2 regions of the Tritonibacter mobilis F1926 genome follow, and region 2 is predicted to be linked to the other one. Evidence: riboswitches for the same ligand, from Rfam matches in the RefSeq annotation. Region 2 holds a riboswitch; the other holds the start of a gene.
What was found. A riboswitch is a leader RNA that binds a small molecule or an ion and turns the genes downstream of it on or off. The one in region 2 is predicted to bind FMN.
Positions count from the first base shown of each region.

Region 1: linked by a shared signal. The riboswitch ahead of K529_RS20030 (6,7-dimethyl-8-ribityllumazine synthase) and the one ahead of K529_RS11955 (DMT family transporter) in region 2 are both predicted to bind FMN.

Region 1 is NZ_CP015231.1:962,872-974,828, forward strand. It holds gene K529_RS19980 (TRAP transporter substrate-binding protein) at 1-6, shown strand, start outside; gene K529_RS19985 (TRAP transporter small permease) at 64-591, shown strand; gene K529_RS19990 (TRAP transporter large permease) at 584-1,867, shown strand; gene K529_RS19995 (short-chain fatty acid transporter) at 1,912-3,219, opposite strand; gene K529_RS20000 (phosphodiesterase) at 3,371-4,183, opposite strand; gene K529_RS20005 (ABC transporter ATP-binding protein) at 4,193-5,215, opposite strand; gene K529_RS20010 (ABC transporter permease) at 5,212-6,000, opposite strand; gene K529_RS20015 (ABC transporter permease) at 6,004-6,807, opposite strand; gene K529_RS20020 (ABC transporter substrate-binding protein) at 6,866-7,885, opposite strand; gene K529_RS20025 (LacI family DNA-binding transcriptional regulator) at 7,890-8,978, opposite strand; FMN riboswitch at 9,152-9,283, shown strand; gene K529_RS20030 (6,7-dimethyl-8-ribityllumazine synthase) at 9,354-9,821, shown strand; gene K529_RS20035 (GH1 family beta-glucosidase) at 9,870-11,201, opposite strand; gene K529_RS20040 (substrate-binding domain-containing protein) at 11,206-11,957, opposite strand, start outside.
Region 2 is NZ_CP015230.1:2,536,410-2,548,366, forward strand. It holds gene K529_RS11930 (aminopeptidase P family protein) at 1-1,108, opposite strand, end outside; gene K529_RS11935 (alpha/beta hydrolase) at 1,287-2,072, opposite strand; gene K529_RS11940 (NAD-dependent succinate-semialdehyde dehydrogenase) at 2,176-3,648, shown strand; gene K529_RS11945 (globin domain-containing protein) at 3,659-4,090, opposite strand; gene K529_RS11950 (esterase-like activity of phytase family protein) at 4,261-6,432, shown strand; FMN riboswitch at 6,567-6,701, shown strand; gene K529_RS11955 (DMT family transporter) at 6,791-7,684, shown strand; gene K529_RS11960 (TetR/AcrR family transcriptional regulator) at 7,664-8,266, opposite strand; gene K529_RS11965 (Hsp20 family protein) at 8,403-8,870, opposite strand; gene K529_RS11970 (trypsin-like serine peptidase) at 9,012-9,866, opposite strand; gene glcF (glycolate oxidase subunit GlcF) at 9,959-11,278, opposite strand; gene K529_RS11980 (hypothetical protein) at 11,283-11,651, opposite strand; gene K529_RS11985 (FAD-binding protein) at 11,654-11,957, opposite strand, start outside.

The DNA.
Region 1 (11,957 bases), on a different replicon from region 2:
GAGTGATGATCAAACGTCCGGCGGCGCCCCTAAGCCGCCGGACACCTTGCGGGGGCGCGTTTCTTGAGAAAGCTGGAACACTATTTCGTCACGCTGAACGGCTGGCTTCTGATCGCCATGATGGCGGGCATGACACTGGTGGTCGGGGCCAATATCGCCCTGCGCTATAGCACCGGGCATTCTCTGCCATGGGCGGATGAGACCGCGCGCTACCTGATGATTTGGATGGCTTTTTCCGGCGCGGGCTTGATCCTACGTTCGGGTGGGCATGTGGCGATCACCAATTTACAAGACGCCTTGCCCTCTGCCGGGCAAAAGCTCTTGCGTGGCGCGATAGTGCTCGGGTTGCTGATGTTCTTTGGCTTTATGGTCTATGTCGGCCTGCAATATGCCCAACGGATGCAATATCAGGTGACACCGGCCCTGCGTCTCCCGTTCCTTTATGTTTATGCGGCGATGCCTATCGGTTTTTTGCTGTTGATGGTTCATCTCCTGTTGATTGCGCATCCTTTCATTACCGCGGGCCGCTACAAACGCGCCGATGATCCAGATGATGCGGCCGCCACATTGCCTGGAGGCGCAAATGGCTGAGATCCTTTTTCCGGCGCTTTTTATCTTGCTGGCGCTTGGCCTGCCTGTGGCCTTTGCAATGATGATCGCGGTGTTTGTGGCGCTGACGTTCGGCTCCTCCTATCCACATCTGGTGGTGGTCAAGGAGATGTTTTCCGGCCTCGACAGCTTCCCGCTGCTGGCAGTTCCGTTCTTCATCCTTGCTGCAGAGATCATGACCGGAGGGGCTGTCACCATGGCGCTCTTGCGGCTTGCGCAGTCTCTGGTTGGTCACCTTCGCGGCGGTCTGGGCCATGCAAATGTGGTCAGCTCGGCGATGTTTGCAGGTATTTCCGGTAGCGCCCTTGCCGATGCGGCCGGACCCGGATCAATGATGATCCGGATGATGGAAAAAGGCGGCTATGATCGCCCCTATGCCGGGGCGCTTACCATCGCGAGCGCTGTGGTCGGGCCGATTATTCCGCCCTCAATCACCATGATCATCTACGCCATGCAGGATCAGCAGGTCTCAGTTGGCTCTTTGTTTATGGCCGGTGTTCTGCCGGGCGTTTTGATCACCTTTATGGTGCTCTTGGCCAACGCTTATGTCAGCCGCAAACGTGGCTATGTCAGTGGCGACGCCATGCCGACCCTGCTTGAGATCGGGCGGATCTTTGTGTTTGCACTCCCGGCATTGTCCTTGATCCTGCTGATCGTGGGCGGCATTCGGTTTGGTGTTTTTACCCCCACCGAAGCCTCTGTCATCGCGGTGTTTTACGCCCTCATTGTGGGTATGTTTGTCTACCGCTCGCTCAAACTTCGCGATTTGCCGGGCATTTTGCTGAAGGCAGCGATGACCTCTGGTGCAGTTCTGCTGATCCTTGGTGCCGCGCGGGCCTTTGCTTGGGTGCTGATCATCGAGGGCCTTCCACAGCAACTGGCCGGAACCATCATCAGCTGGGATTTGTCGCCGATTGTCTTCCTGCTGGCGGTGAACCTGCTGCTATTGGCTTTTGGGTTGTTCATGGACCCACTTCCCGGCGTCATGATCCTTGTGCCGATCCTTGCGCCCATTAGCTTTGCGCTGGGGATCGATCCGAACCACTTTGCCATTATTGTGATTGTGAACCTGACACTGGGTCTGACCACGCCACCGGTCGGGAGCCTGATCTTTGTGGTCTCTTCGACGGTCCATCTGAAGCCATCAACATTGATCCGCGAATTGCCACCCTTCTTTTTGGCTCTGGCGGCGGCGCTGTTGCTGATCACCTTTGTGCCGAGCCTGTCGACATGGCTCCCTGCGGTGAGCGGTTTCTAAGAGGCTTCTTTGGAAAGCGCGCCCCGAGAGGCGCGCTTTTTGTTTTAGATAAAGACCAGCCCGGCTGCGATAATGAGGCCGGACAGGAGCAGATGCACCACGCAGAACCCCATGATGTCCTTGGCACGCAGGCCTGCGATCCCAAGGATCGGGAGCGCCCAGAAAGGCTGCACCATATTGGTCCACGCATCACCCCATGCAACCGCCATGGCCGTGCGTGCGATATCCGCACCCAAAGCTTCGGCTGCGGGTAGGATCACAGGGGCCTGCACAGCCCATTGCCCGCCGCCTGAGGGGACGAAGAAATTGACGATCCCGGCGGAAATGAACGACCAGAACGGCAGCGATGTTGCGCTTGCAAGACCGACGAGAGCTTCAGAGATACTTGCCGCCAGTCCCGATTGCACCATGATTGCCATGATCCCGGCATAGAATGGGAACTGGATCACAATGCCCGCTCCGCCTTTTACCGCGTCAGTCAGGGCGTTCAGCAGGTTCCGGGGGCTTCCGTGCAGGATGGTGGCCACCGTCAGGAACAAGAAGTTGATCACATTGAGCGACAGACCATTGCCTGCTGCGAAATACTGAATCAGCCACGCGGCACCCGCCGCACCGATCAACAAAGACAGCACAAAGCTGTTTTCAATGCGGTCTGCCGGTGTCGAGACGCCGCTTTTTTCCGGAGTGCTGTCTTCTAAGAGCGCAGGGTCAATATAGACCGCTTCATCCTCGCGCGGCAGCATCGCCCGGTTGACCAGCGGGATTGCGATAAACAATGCCGCTACGATCACGAGGTTATAGACGGAAAAGATCGTCTGCGAGGTCGGGATGACCCCAGTGATATCGGCAAACGGGTGGCCGTCGGTTGCGATGGACAGTGGGATCGAACCGGCAAGCCCGCCGTGCCATACGATAAACCCGGAATAGGCCGAGGCGACCAGTAGGCGGTAATCCACGCGGATCGTACGGGCCAACTCGCGGGCAAACAACGCACCCACAACAAGCCCAAAGCCCCAGTTGATCCATGATGCGGCAAGCGACACAAAGCTCACCAACAGAATGGCACCCCCGGCACTGTTGGCAAGGCTCGCGAGTGCGGTCAGGCCACGTCGTACCAGCGGGGTGGAGGCCATCATGTAGCCCGTAACCAGCACCAGCAACATTTGCATGGAAAAGGTCAGCAATGACCAAAACCCATCGCCCCAGATCGTCACAACTTCGAGCGGGCCAGTGCCTTGCGTCAAGACGGCGGCAAGGCCCGCGATCAGGGTAAGCACCAGAACAAAAACAAACGGGTCAGGCAGATACCGGTCAATGAGACGCACCATTGGCCGGGATAGGAAGTTCAACATGGAGTTCTCCTCTCCCCAGTTTCAATTGGCCGCTTTGTAGCGGTTCCAACTGGAGGGAAAAGAGGAAAGCTACACTATTGTTGTAAAAGAAATATTCCTGCGCCTGCAGGTGGTTGAGTGTGTGTTTTTATCTGATCCATGGGCGGTCTACCTAACCATAAAACGGCCATGGCCCGGGGTGGTTTCCAACGGGGAGCGTATCGCTCACAAGTCCGCCATCCGCGCCGCGCCAATTGTATATCGTGACGTTGCCTGGTTCTAATACGAGGCTGTTGGTGGTGTCTTCACGCTGGTCCAGATGCACCGCATGGCAAGGTGCAGGCGCAACCTGATGCAGGATGCCGCCAACCAGTGCCGACATGGCACGATGTAGGTGGCCCGATATTATTTGCGCAGGGCCAGAGTGGTTTTGCAGCAGCTCCAGCACCGCCTGCCCATTGCGCAGATTATTGCGATCCATCTCAACCATGCCTGAGCGTATCCATGGGTGATGGGTGGCGACGACAATCGGTTTATCCCCCAGCTCCGACAGGGTGCGCTCAAGAAACAAAAGCCCGTCTTCGCAAACCAGACCGTAGGGTGCGCCTTCAACCAGCGTATCAAGCCCGATCATCGAGAAGGGGCCAAAATCGTGGTGCCATTGGATCGGACCAGAGCCGGGCATCCAGTCTTCATCGGCAAAGGCCGCACGCATCGCCTCGCGCAGGTCGTGATTGCCGGGGATCGCCCGTAACGGCACCTTGAGCGGCGAGAGCAACTGGCGCAGACGGGTGTATTCCTCGGCGCTGCCGTGATCCGTCAGATCTCCGGTCAGAACCACACAGTCAACCGGATCCAGCAGTGGCAGCCGTGCGTTTATGGTCTCGACCGCACTGACAAGCGCGGCGGCGGTATCCGAACGGCCATATGCGAGGCTGCCCTCAGAGACGATATGCGTGTCGGTGAGTTGAATGAATGAAGTCATGTTTAAGCTTTACGAATGAGGAAGGCAGATCAGCGCATCGGGCGCGATGGACAGGCGTAAGTTATCGCCAATAGCAGGAGCAGAGGCGCCATGATGCAGTGCAAACATGCGCTGCCCCGTGAGGCCGGTGAGGCCCAGCCGGTAGTGCGTGCCGAGGAAGGTGACGGTCTCCACCTTCGCCTCTAACGGTCCCGTCGGGTCAGCACGTAAGTCTTCTGCGCGCACATAAACCGAGCCGCCGCCTGCATGATCCGGGAGCGGCAGTTCCCCACCTTCCAGACACAGGGTTTGCTGTCTGATTTCACCAGAAAGTGGCATCGCGTGCCCTACGAATTCCGCGACAAAGGCGGATTGAGGGTTGCGATAAAGCTCCTCTGGTGTGCCGATCTGGCGGATTTTTCCGCCTTCCATCACCGCAACGCGATCAGCGATGGCAAGGGCCTCGTCCTGATCGTGCGTGACAAAAATCACCGTGGTGCCAAACTGGCGCAGCAAGGCAGCCAACTCGTCGCGCAACTCCAGCCGCAAGGCCGCATCAAGCGCGGACAGAGGTTCGTCCAGCAGCATCAGACGTGGGCGCGGTGCAAAGGCGCGGGCAAGGGCGACCCGCTGTCGCTGTCCGCCGGACAGGGCGGTGATCGCGCGGTTTGCGTATGGCTCCAGACGACATAGGGCGATCACCTCGTCCACACGGCTCTGGATCTCGGCGCGCGGCAGACGCTGCATCTTTAGCCCGTAGCCAATATTGTCGCGCACGGACATATTGGGAAACAGCGCATAGGATTGAAACACCATGCCGACGTTGCGCTTTTCAACGGGGAGGCGGGTGACATCCTCGTCGCCAAACCGGATGTTCGCGCCATTATCCGGCACTTCAAGCCCGGCAATCAGCCGCAACAGGGTGGTCTTGCCGCAGCCCGAGGGGCCAAGGAGCGAAATGATCTCGCCGGGATTGATCTCCAGATCGGTTGGGTTCAGGGCGCGGGTGCCATCACCATAGGTTTTGGCAACAGACGAAAGAGACAGGGTCATGACAGTATCCTTTGGGCACGGGCGGAGGCCCATTGCATGGCCATTAGAAGCGGGACGATCATCACAAAGAAAACCAGCGTATAGGCAGAAGCGATCTCCAGCCGCATGGAGGCGTAAGAATCCGCAAGCCCGACCGGCAGGGTTTTCAGCAGTGGCGTGTGCAGCATCCATGTAAGATTGAATTCACCAATGGAGAGCGTCACCACCGTAAGGCTCCCGGCGAGGATGCCGGGCAGGGCATTGGGGACGACGATATCGACAAACCGACGCGCAGGCCCTGCACCAAGTGAGGCGGCACCTTCTTCGAGCGTTTTCAGGTCGATGGCCGCAAGCACCGCCTGCACCGCCCGTACCATGAAGGGCAGTGTGTAGAGCACATGCCCCACGAGAATGAAACTCCAGTGAGCGCGAAACCCCTGCTGGGAGCCATAAAGCTGCAACAACGCCAGCGCCAGCGCGAGGCCCGGAATGGCCAGCGGCAGGGAGATGAACTCCTCAAGAACCCGCGACAGACGGCCGGGGTTGCGGGCCAGCGCATAGGCTGCAGGCACGCCCAGAATGAGCGTCACCGCAAGACAGGTAATCGCCAGCCAGATGGAGAGGAAAATACTGTCAGCATAAAGCGTCCAGACCTCAACCACCCATTTGAGGGTCAATCCGGAAGAGATGCCGCGGAAATAGTTGGCGGTGATACCTGCCAACACGGATTGCAAGGTTGGCACCAGCAAAAAGGCACAGGCCAGCAGTGTGACCAGCATTGATAACAGTTTTGGAAGTCTCATCATCTTTTATCCTCCCGCCGCGACTGTGCCGCCAGAGAGGCTGCGTGCAATCAGCAGAACGCCCCATGTGACGACGCCCAATGCGATAGAGAGCGCCGAGGCCATGGCGAAATTGGCCGAGAGCGTGAACTCCGTGTAGATCACCATCGGCAGCACATCGATGTCGGTGGCCAAGGTGAATGCCGTGCCAAACGCGCCCATGGCGGTGGCAAATGCGATTGCCCCTGCCGCAACCATTGCTGGACGCAGGGCCGGGAGCAGCACGTCCCACAGCACCCTATATGCAGGTGCGCCAAGACTGCGCGCTGCTTCTTCCAGCGCCGGGTCGATCTTTTCCGCTGCGGCCATCACCGTAAGCAACACCCGTGGGATGGAGAAATAGAGATAGCCCAGAAACAACCCAAAGGTGGAATAGGCAAAAACAACATGGCCGGGGGTGATCTGGTTCACCAACCCCTGACGCCCGCCTAGGAGAATGATCATAAAACCAACCACGACACCGGGAAACGCGAGGGGCAGTGTCAGGATCGACAACAGGGCACTGCGTCCCCAGAACCGATTGCGGGTCAGAAAAAGCCCCGCAGTGGTGGAGACTGCCAAGGCGGCGACAGTCACAGCACCCGAGACCAGAAGGGTCTGCAGAAGGGCAGCCAGATAACGCGGGGTTTGCAACATACGGATATAGACGCTCCAGCCGTCCGCGCCCTCAGAGGACGACAGCACGAGGCGCACCAAAGGCAACGCCAGAAACGCGAGCGAGAATATAAGCAGTGGGAGAAGGCATAAGACGCCAAAGGAACGGGCCGTCACGGGGGTCTCTTTCAATAGATCCGAGAGCGCGCAAGGTCGCGCGCTCCCGGAAATGGAGTTATTTCACTTCGTTCAGGTAGCGTTCGCCAAAACCGGCCTGCGCTTTTTCCATTTCGGCATAGTCCACAGCCTGCGCGCGCTCATAGTCGCTTGGGGGCAGGAACTTCTCGGCCACCTCGGCAGGCAGTTCCACCGGACGGGAGGGCTGCAGATAGGCATTGGTCCAGATCGCCTGACCCTTGTCGGACAGGATGAAGTCCAGAACTTTCTTGCCGGTTTCGCTGTGCGGAGCATTCCCTACAAGGCTCATGACGTAAGGGACGCGCACCGACCCTTCGCAGGGCAGGACGAATTCAAAATTGCCGTCCTCTTCATATTTTGCGCGATACGCGTTGAAGTCGTAGTCAAAGAGGATCGGGATTTCGCCCGAAACCACGCGCGCAAAGGAGGTCTGCTTGGGCACAATCGGTGAGTTCTCCGCCAATTCAGAGAAGTATTGGATCGCCGGGTCAAAGTTCTGAAGATCGCCGCCAAAAGCAAGGTTTGCAGCCACCGCACCCGCATAGCCGACAAACGCCGAGGACGGGTCGAGATAGCCCACCATACCCTGATATTCGGGCTTTTTCAGGTCGGCAAAACACTGCGGCACGGGCGCTCCGCCAAGGGCATCGACATTCACAAAGAACCCGATGGTGCCGTAATGAACCGCGAACCACTTGCCTTCTGGATCTTTCAGCCCTTCGGGGATTTCGTCAAAACCCGCAGGCTTATAGGCCTCAACCAGCCCTTCTTTGCCCGCCTTGATGCCGGTGGTGACGCCATAATAGGCAACATCCGCGACCGGGTTTTCCTTTTCAGCCACCAGTTGCGCAAAGGTCTGACCGGAGTTTTTATTGTCATGCGGGAGGCTGACGCCGATTTCAGTCTCGATGGCTTCCAGCATAGAGGCCCAGTCCGCCCACTGCGGCGGGCAGTTGTAGCAGATGGCATCTTCGGCCTGCGCAGAAGTTGCAAATGTGGTTGTAAGCGGCGCTGCAAGAGCGGTTGCAGCCAGACCCGCAAGAGCGATATGTTTCATGGGTTCATCCTTGTTTGACGTTGGACGTGAACGGGGGAACAGACGGCGACTGGGCAGCACCCCGGTCGTCGTCAGGGCTTTTCGTGCGGGGCGTGGACAAGGTTGCCCCAACACGGAAAGTAAAGGGCAGGGGCGTGAGCTTAGCCATTTCGCCTCCCTGCAATCCAACCAAAAGCGTTTGCGCAGCCTGACGGCCCATCGCCTCTGGCGTGGTTTCAATGGTCGCAAGCGGACGATCTAAAAGCCGCCCCACCTCAATGCCGTCAAACCCCACCACCGACAGATCCTGCGGCACGTGCCAGCCCATGAGGTTCGCGGCCTTTTGCACCGCGATGGCGAGAAAATCATTCGACGCAAAGATCGCAGTCAGTTCGGGGTGCTCGCACAGACGTTGCGCAAGGATGCTTGGGGTATTGGCCTCGGTTTCAGTAATTTCAATGAGTTCTGGTGCAGGCAGGTTCTGCGCCGCGCATTCTGCGCGAAACCCGTCAAAACGATTGCGCGAGCGATCCGAGGTTGCAAATCGAAGCGCCAAAAACCCTGTGCGGCGGTGGCCATATCGTGCAAATCGACGTGCAACCTCCGCGGCGGCCTCGGCGTTGGACACATGCGCGCTTGGCCAGCCGGGCAGGGGGTCGTGAAACATCAGACATGTCGGGATATTTCGGCTCTGCGCCATGTCCAGCGCTAGGCTGTCTTGCGGGTCCACCATGGTCACCAGCAACCCGTCGACATCTTTGGCCAATAGCGTAGAGAGGATCTCGTTGTCGGTTTCACCGTCATAATTGGAGCTGGCCACCAGCAGTTGATAGCCCTCTTTACGCAGTTCTTCCTGAGCGCCTTGTACCGCTTCGGCAAAAACCGGATTGGCAAGCGACGGGATCAGGCACCCCACCGTCATACTCTTGCGGCTTTGCAACGCGCGGCCGGTAGCCGAAAACGCAAATCCAAGATCGCGCGCGGCTTGCTCGACCCGTTCGCGAGTCTCTGAGCTGGCCGAGCCAGATTTATTCAAAACACGGCTCGCTGTGGCGACACCGCAGCCTGCCGCACGGGCGACATCCTTGATGGTGATGCGGGTTTTATTAGCCATGCAAAAAAGTCTCGATTCGTGGTTTGGAAACGTTTCCATTTGCTGTTTAGGGTGTTTTTAGCACAGTTTTGTGACGTTCTGCGCAAAAAAGTGACAAAGCAAAGCGGCGCTTTGCACAAGTCGCCGCTTAAGCGTGGCTCCATTGACAAATGCACGACCAGCCCCTAGCTCAACTTCATTCTCAGGGCGGGGTGAAATTCCCCACCGGCGGTTACAGCCCGCGAGCGCCATCCCGATGGGGTGGGTCAGCAGATCCGGTGGAATTCCGGGGCCGACGGTCATAGTCCGGATGGGAGAGAATGTACTGCGCGTACCGATGGGTGCGGGTGGTCTTTTGCGCTCTGGGATTCTGTCATGTTGAAAGGATCAAGAGCTATGACAAAATCCCCAAAATTCGCCTTCATCAAGGCACAATGGCATGCCGACATCGTGGATCAGGCGCTGATTGGTTTTCAGCAACGGCTGGCCGAACTTGGTCTTGACGCGACCGTGGATGTCTTCGACGTCCCCGGTGCGTTTGAGATGCCATTGCTGGCTCAAAAACTCGCGGCCACCGGCGATTACGACGCTGTTGCAGCGGCAGCTTTGGTGGTCGACGGCGGTCTTTACCGTCATGATTTTGTGGCCCAGGCCGTTGTTTCCGGTTTGATGGATGCAGGGCTCAAAACGGGTGTTCCGGTCCTATCCGTATCGCTCACCCCACATCACTTCCAACCCAGCGAAGAGCATCACGCCTTCTTCCTTGATCACTTCGTGAAAAAAGGGCGCGAGGCAGCAGACGCTGCTGCGCGTGTCACCGATCTGTATCGCGAGCTTGTTCCTGCGGTGACCGCTGCGGCGTAATTTGGCGGCGCCGCGCGTTCTGCGCGGCGCGCACATTTAATGAAGCCGTCAGTTGGCCAGTGCGCGCTTGAGCGCATCATAAGAGGCCTTTGGCGTGCGCGTCAGCGTGTCGAAATCGACATGCACCAAGCCAAAGCGTTTCTCATACCCCAACGCCCATTCGTAGTTGTCGAGGAGTGACCACAGGAAATATCCCTCAACCGGTACGCCCTCCGAAAGGGCCCGGCGGACACGCGCCAAATGCGCCTCCACATAGGCAATACGCGCTACGTCATGGACGGCACCACCCCGCAATACATCCGGGTTGGCCATGCCATTTTCGGTCACAATCAGGGGAAGGTCGCCGGTGTATTCCTGCGCGGTGCGCGTCAAAAAGTGATAGAGCCCGTCTGGGTAAATTTCCCAACCCATCTGAGTTTTCGGGAACGGCCCATCCAATTCGGCGTAATGCGGCCACGGGCCTGCATCCGATCCGATCACCTTGCGTGTGTAATAGTTCAGCCCGCACCAATCGACCGGTTGGGTAATGGTTTCAAAGTCATCCTGCCAACCTGTGGGGAGGTGGGGTTCCAGCCCCTTCAAAGCGGCCTGCGGATATGCGCCCTTGAACGCACCGCCGAGGAAAAAACGATTGTAGATCGCATCATAGGTCTCAGCTGCAGCAAGGGCTTCTGGGCTCTGATCCACAGGTTCTGCCCATTCAAAATTGAACACCGCGCCAAGATTGGACATGCCGAGGCCGCGCATCACCTCGATGGCGCGGCCGTGAGCGAGCAGCACATGATGCATGGCACGCGCAGTTGCGCGAATGTCACGAAGACCGGGTGCATGGTGGCCGAGGAAATGCGACAACCACCCCACACACCACGGTTCATTGATCGGCGCGACAGAATGCATCCGGTCGCCGATCCGGGACATGATTACATGTGTGAACTCGGCGAACCAATTGCCGATTTCCCGGTTGCGCCAGCCCCCAAGATCGGCAAGCGGCTGGGGGAGCTCCCAGTGGTAAAGAGTTGCGCAGGGTTTAAGGCCCCGTTCCAGCATCGCGTCCGTCAACCGGTCGTAAAAATCGAGCCCTTCGGCGTTGGGGCTGCCGATACCGTCGGGCAGAACGCGCGCCCAACTGGTTGAGAACCGATAGCAGTCAAACCCTGCGGCCGCCGCGAGGTCCAGATCCTCGTCAAAACGGTGGTAGTGATCGCAGGCCAGCGCGCCGTTTTCGGCCCGCACCACATTGCCGGGCGTCGCTGCGAAACTGTCCCAATGCGTAAGCCCGGCACCGCCAAATTGATGTCCTTCGATCTGATAGGACGATGTCGCACAGCCAAACAAAAAGCCGTCGGGGAAATCACTGCGGGTGAAGTTAAAGTCGTACATGTCTTTATGTCCTGTGGGGGGCGGGCCCGGTGGAGCGGCCAACGGTCAGTTCGGCCTCTAGGAGTTCGGTCAAAGGGGAAGCGCAGGGCTCTTCGATCTGAGAAATCAGCAGCTTGGCCAGTCTGCGCCCAGCGTCCCGCACCGAGGACCGCGTGGCAGTGAAAACTGGCACCTCAGCCCCGTTTCGCAGATAGGACAGATCGTCGTCATGGGTGATCACAGAGACATCACGTCCCATTACCAACCCGAGTTCTTCGATCGCGCGGCGCACACCAAAGGCTGCGATGATTGACGACACAAGATATGCCGTCGGCGGTGTTTCCAGACCTTGCGTGCGTCGGACCGTGTCGTAGCCGTATACTTCTGTCATCTCGCCCGCAAACATCAGGGCCGGGTCCGGGGCAATGTCGCGCGCTTGCAGTGCGGCGGCGTATCCCTCGCGACGGCGGAAGGCAAAATCCATGCTCTCCTGACCGTTGACAAGACAGATGTGGCGGTGGCCAAGATCTAACAGAAAATCCGTTGCGCGCCGAAAGGCGCTGGTGTTGTTGACATCCAACCAGCTGTAAGGCGTCGTGATATCGGTCGCGCGCCCATGCACCGCGAAAGGCAGGCCGATCTCCTGCAGCATGGTGATCCGGCTGTCTTGCATTTTGGGGGCGTGCAAGACGATGCCGTCGACGTTTCGTTTGGCGAACATCTCGTGATAGGCGCGCGACTGGTCCTCATCCGCGACCAGTGACAGCACCATGTCGT
Region 2 (11,957 bases):
CACCGGGCTGGTCTGCGGCAATTGTCAACATCGGCTCCATCGAGATCACCATGCCGGGCTCCAGTACCGTGTCGATATCTTCACGCAGTTCCAGCCCAGCTTCGCGACCGTAGTAATGCGACAGAACACCAAAAGAATGCCCATAGCCGAACGTTCGGTATTGTAAGAGGTCATACTCCTCGAAGAAACCGTTGATCGAATTGGTGATCTCAGCGCAGCTCGCCCCTGGCTTCAGCAGTGACATGCCATATTCATGGGCCGCGACATTAGCTTCCCAGATCTTCAGGCTGTCAGGGTCGACTTCCTGGACAAACATCGTCCGCTCCAACGCGGTATAGTACCCAGAGATCATGGGGAAGGTGTTCAGCGACAGGATATCGCCGCGCAGCAACTGGCGTGCTGTCACCGGATTATGTGCGCCATCGGTGTTCAAACCCGACTGGAACCACACCCATGTGTCGCGATACTCGGCGTCTGGAAACCGTTTGGCGATTTCCATCTCCATCGCGTCCCGACCCGCCATGGCCACGTCAATCTCGCGCACGCCCGCTTTGACCGCATCGCGAATGGCAAAACCGCCCACATCGGCAACAGCCGCCCCGGCCCGGATGATTTCCAGCTCGGCCAGAGACTTGTGCATCCGCTGCTGCATAGTGGCTTCATAGAGATCAACAGTCTGCTTGGGAGAAAGGAAGTGCTCCAGCTTATCACGTTGAAGCAGTGTGAGATGGTCACTCTCATATCCCACCACTTGCGCGGCACCCGTCACCGACAGGATCGCGCGCCAGAAGTTGTCTCGCTGCCAGTCAGTATAGGTGATGTTGTCGCAAAACGACCGCCGCCAGGGTTGGCCCGCGTCAATTCCGGCACTGATGGTTACCGCCTGATCCGCCGTCACAACCAGCCCATAGGGCCGCCCGAAGGAACAATAGGTAAAGCCCGAGTAGTAGGAAATATTATGCATGGACGTAAAAACCGCAGCCTCTACTCCCAGTTCAGACATGATACTGCGCAGATGCGCGATACGCGCTTCATACTCCGCCACGGCAAATTGCAGCGGCGCTTTCTCACCATTGTGAAAGCGATACATTTCAGGACGAGCAGTCATGCTGGACCCTCCTTTTGACAAGAAGATCCCGGCGTTCAGGATGTTGTTTGGAATGTGAAACCCGTGGTCACCCCACGCGCGACGCCATCGCTGGTTCCGCGCCGATGATGGGATGAAATCACCGATGCGGCAAGGGTTTTTTGGCCTGCCCGAACGACGGTCCGGGCAGGGTATTTGATCAGCCCGTAATCACCGCGACCAGATCGCTTTCAGGATCTGCGAGCGGTTCGATCACATTGAAATGGTGTTTTTCAAAGGCAATGACGTGATCCGCTTCCCATGCCTCCACCAGCCAGATCGCCTGATCAAGGAAGGCAGGCCGTTCCGCCCCACCAACCCAGACCGTCACATTGGCCTCATAGCGGTCTTGCATCTCAACCGGGCTCTCCGCTGCGGCCTCCTCCGCATCCATCTTGAACTTCTCGTTCATAGACGTGCGCAGCAAAGGTCGTAGATCCGACAAAGGCGAAATGGGCACGACGGTTCGAATCCGGCTCCCGACCGCCTCAGGCAGGACTGATTTATCGAGCATCCGTGCAACCAGATGTCCGCCCGCCGAATGTCCTGCCAGCACAATCGGGCCATCGATTTCTTTGGCCGCCGCCTGAACCGCCTGCGCGATCTCTTGCGTGATCTCAGGAATGCGCACATCCGGGCAAAGATCATAAGACGGCATCGCCACCGCCCAGCCCTTCTCGAGCGCACCGACAGCAAGGTGCGACCAACTGGATTTATCAAAGGCAAGCCAATAGCCGCCATGCACAAAAACGAACACCCCAACGGGCTCGCCTTCTGGCAGGAACAAATCGAATTTATGACGCGCTCCTGTGCCGTAAGCGATGTCCAGTCGCGCCCGCTCTTGCAGGCTATTGCGGAAATCTTCGGCTGAGGCCGCCCAGCGCGGGGGGTAGTCTGCGGCTCCTTCGATATAGGCTCCGTTGGCATAGGCGTCGTCGAGTTCCATCACATTCCCTTAACGTGTTAATTTTCTAGACTTATCGCTGTCACTGGACAACATTAGGCGCAACTGCTTTTGATTTGCGAGACCTGAATCTGCGGAGGAACCCATGCTCGACGCAACAACTGATCTGAAATCCCTTCTAAAGGATCCAAGCCTTCTGGAAGAGCGTGCCTATATCAACGGCGCCTTCATGGCTGGCGAGGGCACTTTCGCAGTGGCAAACCCGGCACGTGGTGACGTGATCGCGCAGGTGGCGGACGTAAGCCGCATGCAGGCCCGCGAGATGATTGCAGCCGCCAATACGGCTCAGAAAGAGTGGGCGAAATGGACCGGCAAAGAGCGTGCTGGCGTTCTGCGCAAATGGTTTGATCTGATGATGGAGAACCAAGAAGACCTCGCCGTAATCCTGACTGCGGAGATGGGGAAACCTCTGGCCGAGGCGCGCGGTGAGATCGCTTATGGTGCATCCTTCATCGAGTTCTTTGCCGAAGAAGCCAAGCGCGTCTACGGCGAGACCATTCCCGGTCACCAACGTGACAAACGCATCACGGTCATCAAGCAGCCGATTGGCGTTGCGGCCTCTATCACACCATGGAATTTTCCCAATGCCATGATCACCCGCAAGGCTGGCCCAGCGCTTGCCGCAGGGTGCGCCTTTGTGGCGCGTCCCGCGTCGGAGACACCGCTCTCAGCAACCGCACTGGCTGTCTTGGCAGAGCGTGCTGGCATCCCCGCGGGTGTGTTCAATGTCATTCCCGCATCCGATGCATCGGGCATTGGCAAGGAATTCTGCGAAAACCCGATTGTGCGCAAACTGACGTTCACTGGCTCCACCAATGTCGGTCGTATTCTGCTGCGGCAGGCTGCAGATCAGGTGATGAAATGTTCGATGGAATTGGGTGGCAACGCACCCTTTATCGTCTTTGACGACGCCGACCTCGACGCGGCAGTCGACGGCGCGATCATGTGCAAATTCCGCAACAACGGCCAAACCTGCGTCTGCGCCAACCGGATCTACGTGCAGGCAGGGATCTATGATGCCTTTGCTGCCAAGCTGAAAGAAAAAGTTGCCGCCATGAAGGTCGGTGACGGTCTCGAAGATGGCATCCATTTCGGTCCGCTGATCTCTGACGCGGCGGTCAAAAAAGTCGAGGATCATATCGCGGATGCCAAGGACAAGGGCGCTGAGGTGATCCTTGGCGGCAATCCATCCGAACTCGGCGGAACTTTCTTTGAGCCGACCATCGTAACCGGAGCAACACCAGAAATGGCCTTCGCCCAGGACGAAACATTTGGCCCGCTTGCACCGCTCTTTAAGTTTGAAACCGAAGACGAGGTGATTGAGATGGCAAATGACACCATCTTTGGCCTCGCATCCTATTTCTACGCCAAGGATCTGAGCCGCGTGTACAAGGTCGCAGAGGCACTGGAATATGGCATCGTCGGTATCAACACCGGGATCATCTCAACTGAAATGGCCCCCTTCGGTGGCGTTAAGCAATCCGGCTTGGGACGTGAGGGCAGCCATCACGGCATCGAGGATTATCTCGAGATGAAATACCTCTGCATGTCCGTCTAAGGTCAGGTATTCAGGTGGCGGGGGTGTCTATCCCCGCCGCCAGCGTCTGACAGAGACGGCGGATCGCCGCCCCCCATGCAGACGCCTCGGCTGCGGTTAAATGCGGCCCCATCACCTCGCGAAACGCCAACAGCAGCGCCCTTTGCGCCATATACATATGTCCCGAGGTCAGGCCCAGATGCCTGTGTCGCAGCAGTAAGCGATCAATCAGCGCTAACAATTCCGCGTCTTGACCAAGACTGCGCACACCTGCGGCCAGCACGCTGGCGAACATCTCTTTCTGATGAGAGAAGTCACCGGTGAACATGGCCTTGGTGTCAGGCATTTCCAGAAACAGGTACTCGTAGAATTTATCCGTGAGCGCAGCCTTGCGCGCAAAAACCTGTCTGAAGCTTCCTTTTACCAGTTGAGCATCAATCTGATGCAGTATGGCTATCCCCATCGCACACCCCCCGCTGAGTTGGTTTTTGCAGCGTATTGTCAGGAACAGTACCGAAACTTCGTAAATGCGGACTTATGCATGCGTCATTAAATTTACAGAAAACCGTCGTAAATACTTTGCACAGGATCGGCATGGCCAAGGCATTGCAACAATTCCAACAGGAGCTGCCGATGTCCCTGCGCCTTGTGTGCCTGACTTCTGCCCTCGCGCTGACCGCTGGTTTTGCGCAGGCTGAGAAATCCTTTAACCGGATCGCGTCCTTCCCCGTCATCAAGAACATGGCCGAAGGCGAAGACCAAACCCGTGAAAGCTCGCCAGAGATCATCGACGTCACTGCAGATGGCATGACACTGGTTTATACCGACAGCCCGCTCGGGGTACTCGGCATGATCGACATTACCGACGCCGCCAACCCGGCCCCCAAGGGCAACATCGCTCTGCCGGGTGAGCCGACCTCTGTCGCTGTCATCGGTTCCATCGCCTACGTGGGCGTCAACACCTCCGAGAGCTACACCCAGCCCTCCGGCCAGTTGATGGCCTTTGACACGACCACCGGCAAGGAACTTGCCTCCTGCGATCTCGGCGGTCAGCCGGACTCTGTTGCCAAGGCCAAAGACGGTTCCTTTCTGTCTATCGCGATCGAAAATGAGCGCGACGAGGACCTGAACGACGGCGTCATCCCGCAGATGCCTGCGGGCAACCTGGTGATGGTCAACACCACCGAAGGTGGCCTTGATTGCGCCAGCATGAAGATGGTCGATCTGACCGGGCTGGCCGACATCGCCGGCTCCGACCCCGAGCCTGAGTATGTTTCGATCAATGGCCTTGGCGAAACTGTCGTGACCTTGCAGGAAAACAACCATCTGGTTGTGGTCTCCAAGGAGGGTGAGATCCTGAACCACTTCTCCGCCGGTTCCGTTGATCTCGACGGGATCGACGCCACGGATGAACGCGGCGCGCTGATCTTTACCGAGAGCCAGCAGGGTCGCCTGCGCGAACCCGATGCGGTGACATGGATTGATGATGAGCATTTCGCCATCGCCAACGAAGGCGATTACAACGGCGGCTCGCGTGGCTGGAGCATCTTCAACAAAGATGGCACGCTCGTGTACGATTCCGGCGTCGATTTCGAACATGCCATCATCCAGATCGGCCACTATCCGGACAAACGGTCCGATGCCAAAGGCGTGGAACCTGAATCCGTGACCTTCGCGGAATTCGACGGTACGCCCTATGTCTTTGTCGGGGCCGAGCGCGCCTCGGTCGTGGGGGTCTATGACGTCACTGACCCGGCGAACCCGGTTCTGACCCAGCTGCTGCCGTCGGGCACTGGCCCCGAGGGCTATGTCACCATTCCGGAGCGCGGCCTGCTGATCTCCGCCAATGAAAAAGACCTCATTGAGGACGGTGGCGCGCGGGCGCATGTGATGCTGTTCGAACGTCAGGATGGCGCGCCGGTCTATCCGCATCTGACCTCTGCAGGCGCGGATGAATTGATCGGCTGGGGTGCAATCTCGGGCATGGTCGCGGATGAAGACGGGATGATCTGGGCTGTGAACGACAGCTTCTATGGCTTCCAGCCCTCCATCTTCAAAATCGACCCGTCGCAGACCCCGGCGCGCATCACCGATGTGATCCGCATTCATCGCGCCAATGGCGATGCGGCTCAGAAGCTCGACCTCGAAGGCATCACACTGGACGGCAAGGGCGGCTTCTACGTGGCCTCCGAAGGCCGCACGGAGCGTGCCATTCCGCATGCGATCTATCACGTCACCGCTGATGGTCTGATCAAGACCAACAAGGGCGAGATCACCATCCCGGCGGAACTGCAAGCGGTGGAAAAGCGCTTTGGGTTCGAAGGCATCACCAAGGTTGGCAACACGCTCTGGATGGCGGTGCAGCGTGAGTGGAAGGACGACCCCAAAAACCTTGTAAAACTGGTGTCCTACAACCTGGAAACCAAAGAGTGGGGAGCGGTTCATTATCCCAAGACAGAGCCAGCAACCGGCTGGGTCGGCCTGTCCGAGATCGTGGCTTATGGCGACTATGTCTACATCGTCGAGCGTGACAACCAGCATGATGATCGCGCGGTCACTAAGAAGATCTACCGCGTTGCCCTGTCTGAAATGACCCCTGCTCCGCTCGGTGGTGAGTTGCCTGTCGTGACCAAGGAAGAGGTCCGCGACCTGCTGCCCGATCTGAAATCCACCGGCGGTTATGTCCTCGATAAAGTCGAAGGGCTGGCCATCATGGCAGATGGCACCGCATGGGTTGCCACCGACAACGACGGCGTCGATGACAGCTCTGGCGAGACCATGTTCTGGTCCTTCAAGGTCGAGTAACCCGCTCGCCCATTCAGCCGACATTCCGACCACGCAAAGAGGCCTCCAAACGGGGGCCTCTTTCACGTTATACACGGGACGCTTTTCTTTGCCAGTCAGCTTGGCTATGTCTTTGTCACCTCAAGAAAGTGAGGTGATATTCTCAGGGCAGGGTGAAATTCCCTACCGGTGGTCACAGCCCACGAGCGGCCTTTGCTTTTGCAAAGGTGTCAGCAGACCCGGCGCAATTCCGGGGCCGACGGTCATAGTCCGGATGGAAGAGAATGGAGAGCCCCGCACCGCCCCTAATCCGGAGGCGGCATCGGGTCTGTTCGTCTGCCTTGGGTCACATGCGTACCGAGGAAAGGACGACACGCAGATGGCTCAAACGCTCCCCACCCCGCTCAAGGCGGCTGGCCTCATGGTCATCGCCGGAGCCTGTTTCGCGCTGGTCAACACCGCGCTGCAATCGGCCACCATGCTTCATGGGGCCTCCGCTCCGACGGTGACCTTCTGGCAGTATCTGATCGCGCTTTTGTTTTATATTCCATGGATCTGGCGCAATCGGTCGGCTGTGCTGTCGACCCGACAGATCGCATCCCATGTGCTGCGTGTCGCGCTGGCCGTCGCTGGCGTGCAACTCTGGACACTGGGGCTTGCCCATGTGCCGATCTGGCAGGCAATTGCGCTGATCCTGTTGTCGCCCTTCTTTGTCACCATCGGGGCGGGGCTGTTCCTGCGTGAAGAGGTCTCGTTGCATCGCTGGGGCGCGGTTGTCGTGGGCCTTATCGGCGGCATGGTGATCCTTGCGCCGTGGTCGGACCGGTTTCAACTGGCAGCACTGCTCCCGGTGGCTGCTGCCGCCTTCTGGGCAGCAAGTTCCGTAGTGACCAAGCAACTCACACGCCGCGACAACACCGAGACCGTCACCATTTACCTGCTGCTGCTGCTGAGCCCCGCCAATGCGTTGCTCACGGCCAGCACCGGCTTTACCCTGCCACAAGGAACGCTTTGGCTGGTGATCGGGGCCGGGCTTTTGACCGCACTTGCGCAGCATACTTTGGTGCGTGCCTATACGCTCGCCGATGCGGCGTTTTTGCAGCCCTTTGATCACCTGAAACTGGTGTTCAACGTCGGTCTTGGCGCGCTGGTCTTTGGATTTATGCCTGACGGGAATATGTGGCTCGGCACCATGCTGATCCTTGTGGCCAGCATCTATCTGTTGAGCCGGGAGGCCCGCGCCCGGCCACCCTCACCCGCGCAAAATACCTGAAACAAGTTCTGCAGAAATTTCTGCCGTGCGCGATTGAGCTTTCGTCACAGTACCACTGCCAAATTTTGCGCTCAGCGAGCTCTCTGCCGATGACATGAGTGACGCAGCCCCCAACAGCTGCGTAACGACTGCCAGCGCCCCGGCAACACCCGCGCCCTGCCAGCGCTCGGTCGCCTGCACGGTGGCAACGAGGCTTTCGAGTAACGTGTCCAAAGCACCCCCTGTTTCCGAGGTCAGGGCGTGGTCCAATAGTTCACGCAGTACGAGTTGCCCTGCAGTGGAGTCCACGCTCAAGAGCCGCTGATAGGATGCAAAGAAAGCCGCCAACTGATCTTCGGGCGGATGATCATCTTCCATCGCGTCAAAAAGCAACTGCAGTACCGCTGCGGCCGCCTGCTCGACCGCGAGCGTATATAATGCGCCTTTGCTGCCAAAGTGGTGCAAAAGCGCCTGCTTGCTCAGGCCTAACTCTCTGGCGATGCTTGAGATCGAGGCCCCGGCATATCCATGCGCCGCAAACAGGCGGCACGCGCTTTCAATGAGTTGGGTCCGGGTCTTGGATGGCGCATCACGTAATGTCATTGCGCCATTAACACAGGTGATCACGTGGGCGGCAACCTACCGATTGGTAGGGGTGCGTAAATCCACAAATAAAATCGCCCCCAGCCGTAAGACCGGGGGCGCAGCAAACAGGATGCCTGTGCATCCCGGGGAGGGATCAGTTCACGGTCGAGCCCGCGATTTCCTTGGGCTTGGATCCTGCGGCGGATGCGATTTCAATCCGGCGCGGTTTCAGCGCTTCGGGAACTTCGCGCACCAGGTCGATATGGAGCATACCGTCGGCGTGGCTTGCACCTTCGACCCGCACGTGATCCGCCAGCGTAAAGCGGCGTTCAAACGCGCGAGTGGCAATACCGCGATGCAGATAGGTGCGCTCGCCAGCCTCTTCGGTTTTGCGCGCCGACACGACCAAGGCGTGTTCCTTCACCTCGACGTTCAGCTCATCTTCGGAAAACCCAGCGACGGCGATCGAGATGCGGTAGGCATCTTCTGAGGTTTTTTCGATGTTGTAAGGGGGGTAGCTGGGCTGCTGGATATCCGAGCTCATGACCCGATCCATCAGGTCTGCAATCTGGTCAAATCCAACCGTTGCACGGTGCAGCGGAGCAAAATCAAACGTACGCATGGTTCATCCTCATCTTTGAGCGATAACTGCTATGAAGCCCTCCCAACACGGGACGGGCGGTTCTTTCTCAGAGCCCAATCATTGGCGCCCTGAACACCCTCCGATTTATGAAGGGTCACCGCAGTTTCAAGAGGTTCATGCTCAATTGGAGATAAATTTTGCGCCGAGATCGTTGCGGCGTGGCTCGCCGACCTGCACCCGGCCAACACCTTGCGGCATACGGCTCCCGACATGGGCACCTGTCAATTGCGCCTCCAGTAGCGCCAGTTCATCCGCAAGTGACGCGCCAAGCGAAACTGCAGATCCCTCCACTCGCGCTTTGGCGGAAACCACGGAAACAATCCGGGGACGCTCCCCCTCGAAGGAGAACACCGGCGCGCCGGACGCGCCGAAATCCACATCGCAGGACATCACCAGCACGCCATCCTGACGGGCGATTACCATGCAGACCTCTTGCAGCGAAGGGGCCTCGGACCGATCCTGCGCGTAGGACACCACACCGACCCGTGCCCCCTTACGCGGGCGGGCGTCCGTTTCAAACGGTGTGACGGTGGTATTGCGAATGGGGCGTTGCAATTGCAGCAAGGCAATGTCGTTGCGCACCCGTTTTGCCGATAGCGTGCCATCGTAGACATAAGACGGATGCAGCACCGCACGTTTTACCGCGCGATAGGCCGAGGCACGCCCATTGCGCCACCCCGCCAGAAACTCAATGGAGGTCGGGTCGATCTGCTCCATCGTGTCACGATCATAAAGGCAATGCGCGGCCGTCAAAACAATGTCGGGCGCAATCAACGCACCTGTGCAAAACCCCTCGCCCTTACGATCCAGACGGCCAACCGCCTCCCAATCGCGCCCCGCGTCGGTGGTCTCCAGGCTCTTGAGCCGGGTATTCTCCCCGCTCAGGGTCGTGCCCGCCATCGCGGCAGCAGACAAGGCGCAAAACACCCCGCTCAAAATCAAACGCTTCATCGGCAGCACAGACACTCTCCACATCCCTCATGCGGCAGTCTAGCCAACGCTTCGGGCAAAAATTGGGCGCGCGTGGGCGATTCCGCGCATCCCTTGGTGATGCCGTTTGCGCAGGTTCAACGCAAGATGGGAACATCGGATCGGCTGCACTCCGCTTCCAGCGCAGGCGGTTTGGGTCCCCCGGTTGCCCAGTCCAACAGCTCAACCGTATGCACGATTGGGATGTTGGTGCCAGACCCGATCTGCATCATGCACCCGATGTTGCCCGCTGCAATAATATCCGGGTTCTTTGCCTCAAGCGTGCGTAGTTTTCGCGCCTTAAGTTGCGCCGAAATTTCCGGCTGCAACAGATTATAAGTCCCGGCAGAGCCGCAACACAAATGGCTGTCCGCTGGCTCCACCACTTTGAACCCGGCACGTTTCAGCAAGGTCTTCGGGTGGGTCTTGATCTGTTGTCCGTGCTGCAAGGAACAGGCGGCATGATAGGCGATGGTCAGCCCCTTGTCCGCGCCCTCAGGCAGGTCAAGCTGCATCAGCAATTCAGAGACATCCATCGCAAGGCCAGAGACCGTTGCCGCATCCTCCGCCAAGGCATCGTTGCAGAACATGTGACCGTAGTCCTTTACGGTGGTGCCGCAGCCGGATGTGTTGATGACAATCGCGTCCAGACCTTTGCCATTTTTCTCTGCCATCCAGGCGTGGATATTCTTTGCCGCCGCCCCGTGGCTCTCATCCTCGCGTCCCATGTGGTGCGTAAGCGCGCCGCAGCAGCCTGCGCCTTCGGCCACTACGACCTCGCAGCCCAAACGCCGCAGCAGGCGAATGGTGGCGTCATTGATATCGGTGTTCAGCGCCTTTTGCGCACACCCCGTCATCAACGCGACGCGCTTTACCTGCGCAACTTCCGGCGCAAAGCTCTGCGGGTCGTCATTTCGGCTCACCGGAGGGATCACTTTGGGTGCCATCTCCAGCATCGCCCGCAGCCGCGCATCCGGCATCCATCCCCGGAAGGGCCGCGCAATCTTCGCTCCAAGAAGCGCTAGCCGGAAACGGGTCGGATAGGGCAACACACGCGCCAGAATCCAGCGCAGTGCGCGGTCGCCAAAGGGCCGTTTGTAGTGCTTGTCGATATAGGCGCGCGCATGATCCACCAGATGCATGTAATGCACGCCAGACGGGCAAGTGGTCATGCAGGCCAGACAAGACAGGCAGCGGTCGATATGTTTGACGGTTTTCTCATCCGGAACACGCTCGTTTTCCAGCATGTCCTTGATCAGGTAGATCCGCCCGCGCGGGCTGTCGAGCTCATCGCCCAGCACCTGATAGGTCGGACAGGTGGCGGTGCAGAAACCGCAGTGCACGCAAGTGCGCAGGATCTCATTCGCGCGTTGCGTTCCGGGGTTTTGAAGTTGTTCATCGGAAAAACTGGTCTGCATCGTCCTACACCAACGCCTCTGCCACGATCCAAGCTCCCATCATCCCACCGGGCAAGCTCAGCAGCAGGAACACAATGTACCGGAGGATATTGAGCGCAGGCTCGGGAAATTTCGGGATATATATGCGGGTCAGATGAAAGAGCGCGGCAACCCCTGCCCCACCGGCTGCCGAGATATGCAATATCCCGCGGTAGCCATTGGACATCGCGTTCCCCGCCGGATCGCTGCCCGTGATCGGCGCCAGACCAAAGCTATAGGCAATGATCCCGGCCCCGACGATGAGGCTGGCGGCGAGGCCCAGTCTTGCCGCCGGGATCACCGACAGCACCACAAAGACAGGAACGCCCGCCACAAAGATAAAGATCACATCCATCGCTACCCCATCAATCCTGCATTCAAAATGTGTCGCGGATCAAATTGCCGACGCAATCCCGCGGAGATCGCCGCCAGTGGTGCGGCCTCCGGATGGTGGCGCGGCACCGATGTGCCAGCGCCAGATCGGATCAATGTTGCATGACCGGGCACCGTCATGCGCTGCCGCAAGTCCACGCCTTCGGGCATCAAGGCCCAGACCAGACCGCCGCCCCAATCACAGAGACATCTCGTTGCCCCCAATGTCGGGATCAGGTCCACCGCGTCCGTCGGTTTGACAGACACCCGCCAGATATCGCCCCCCAGC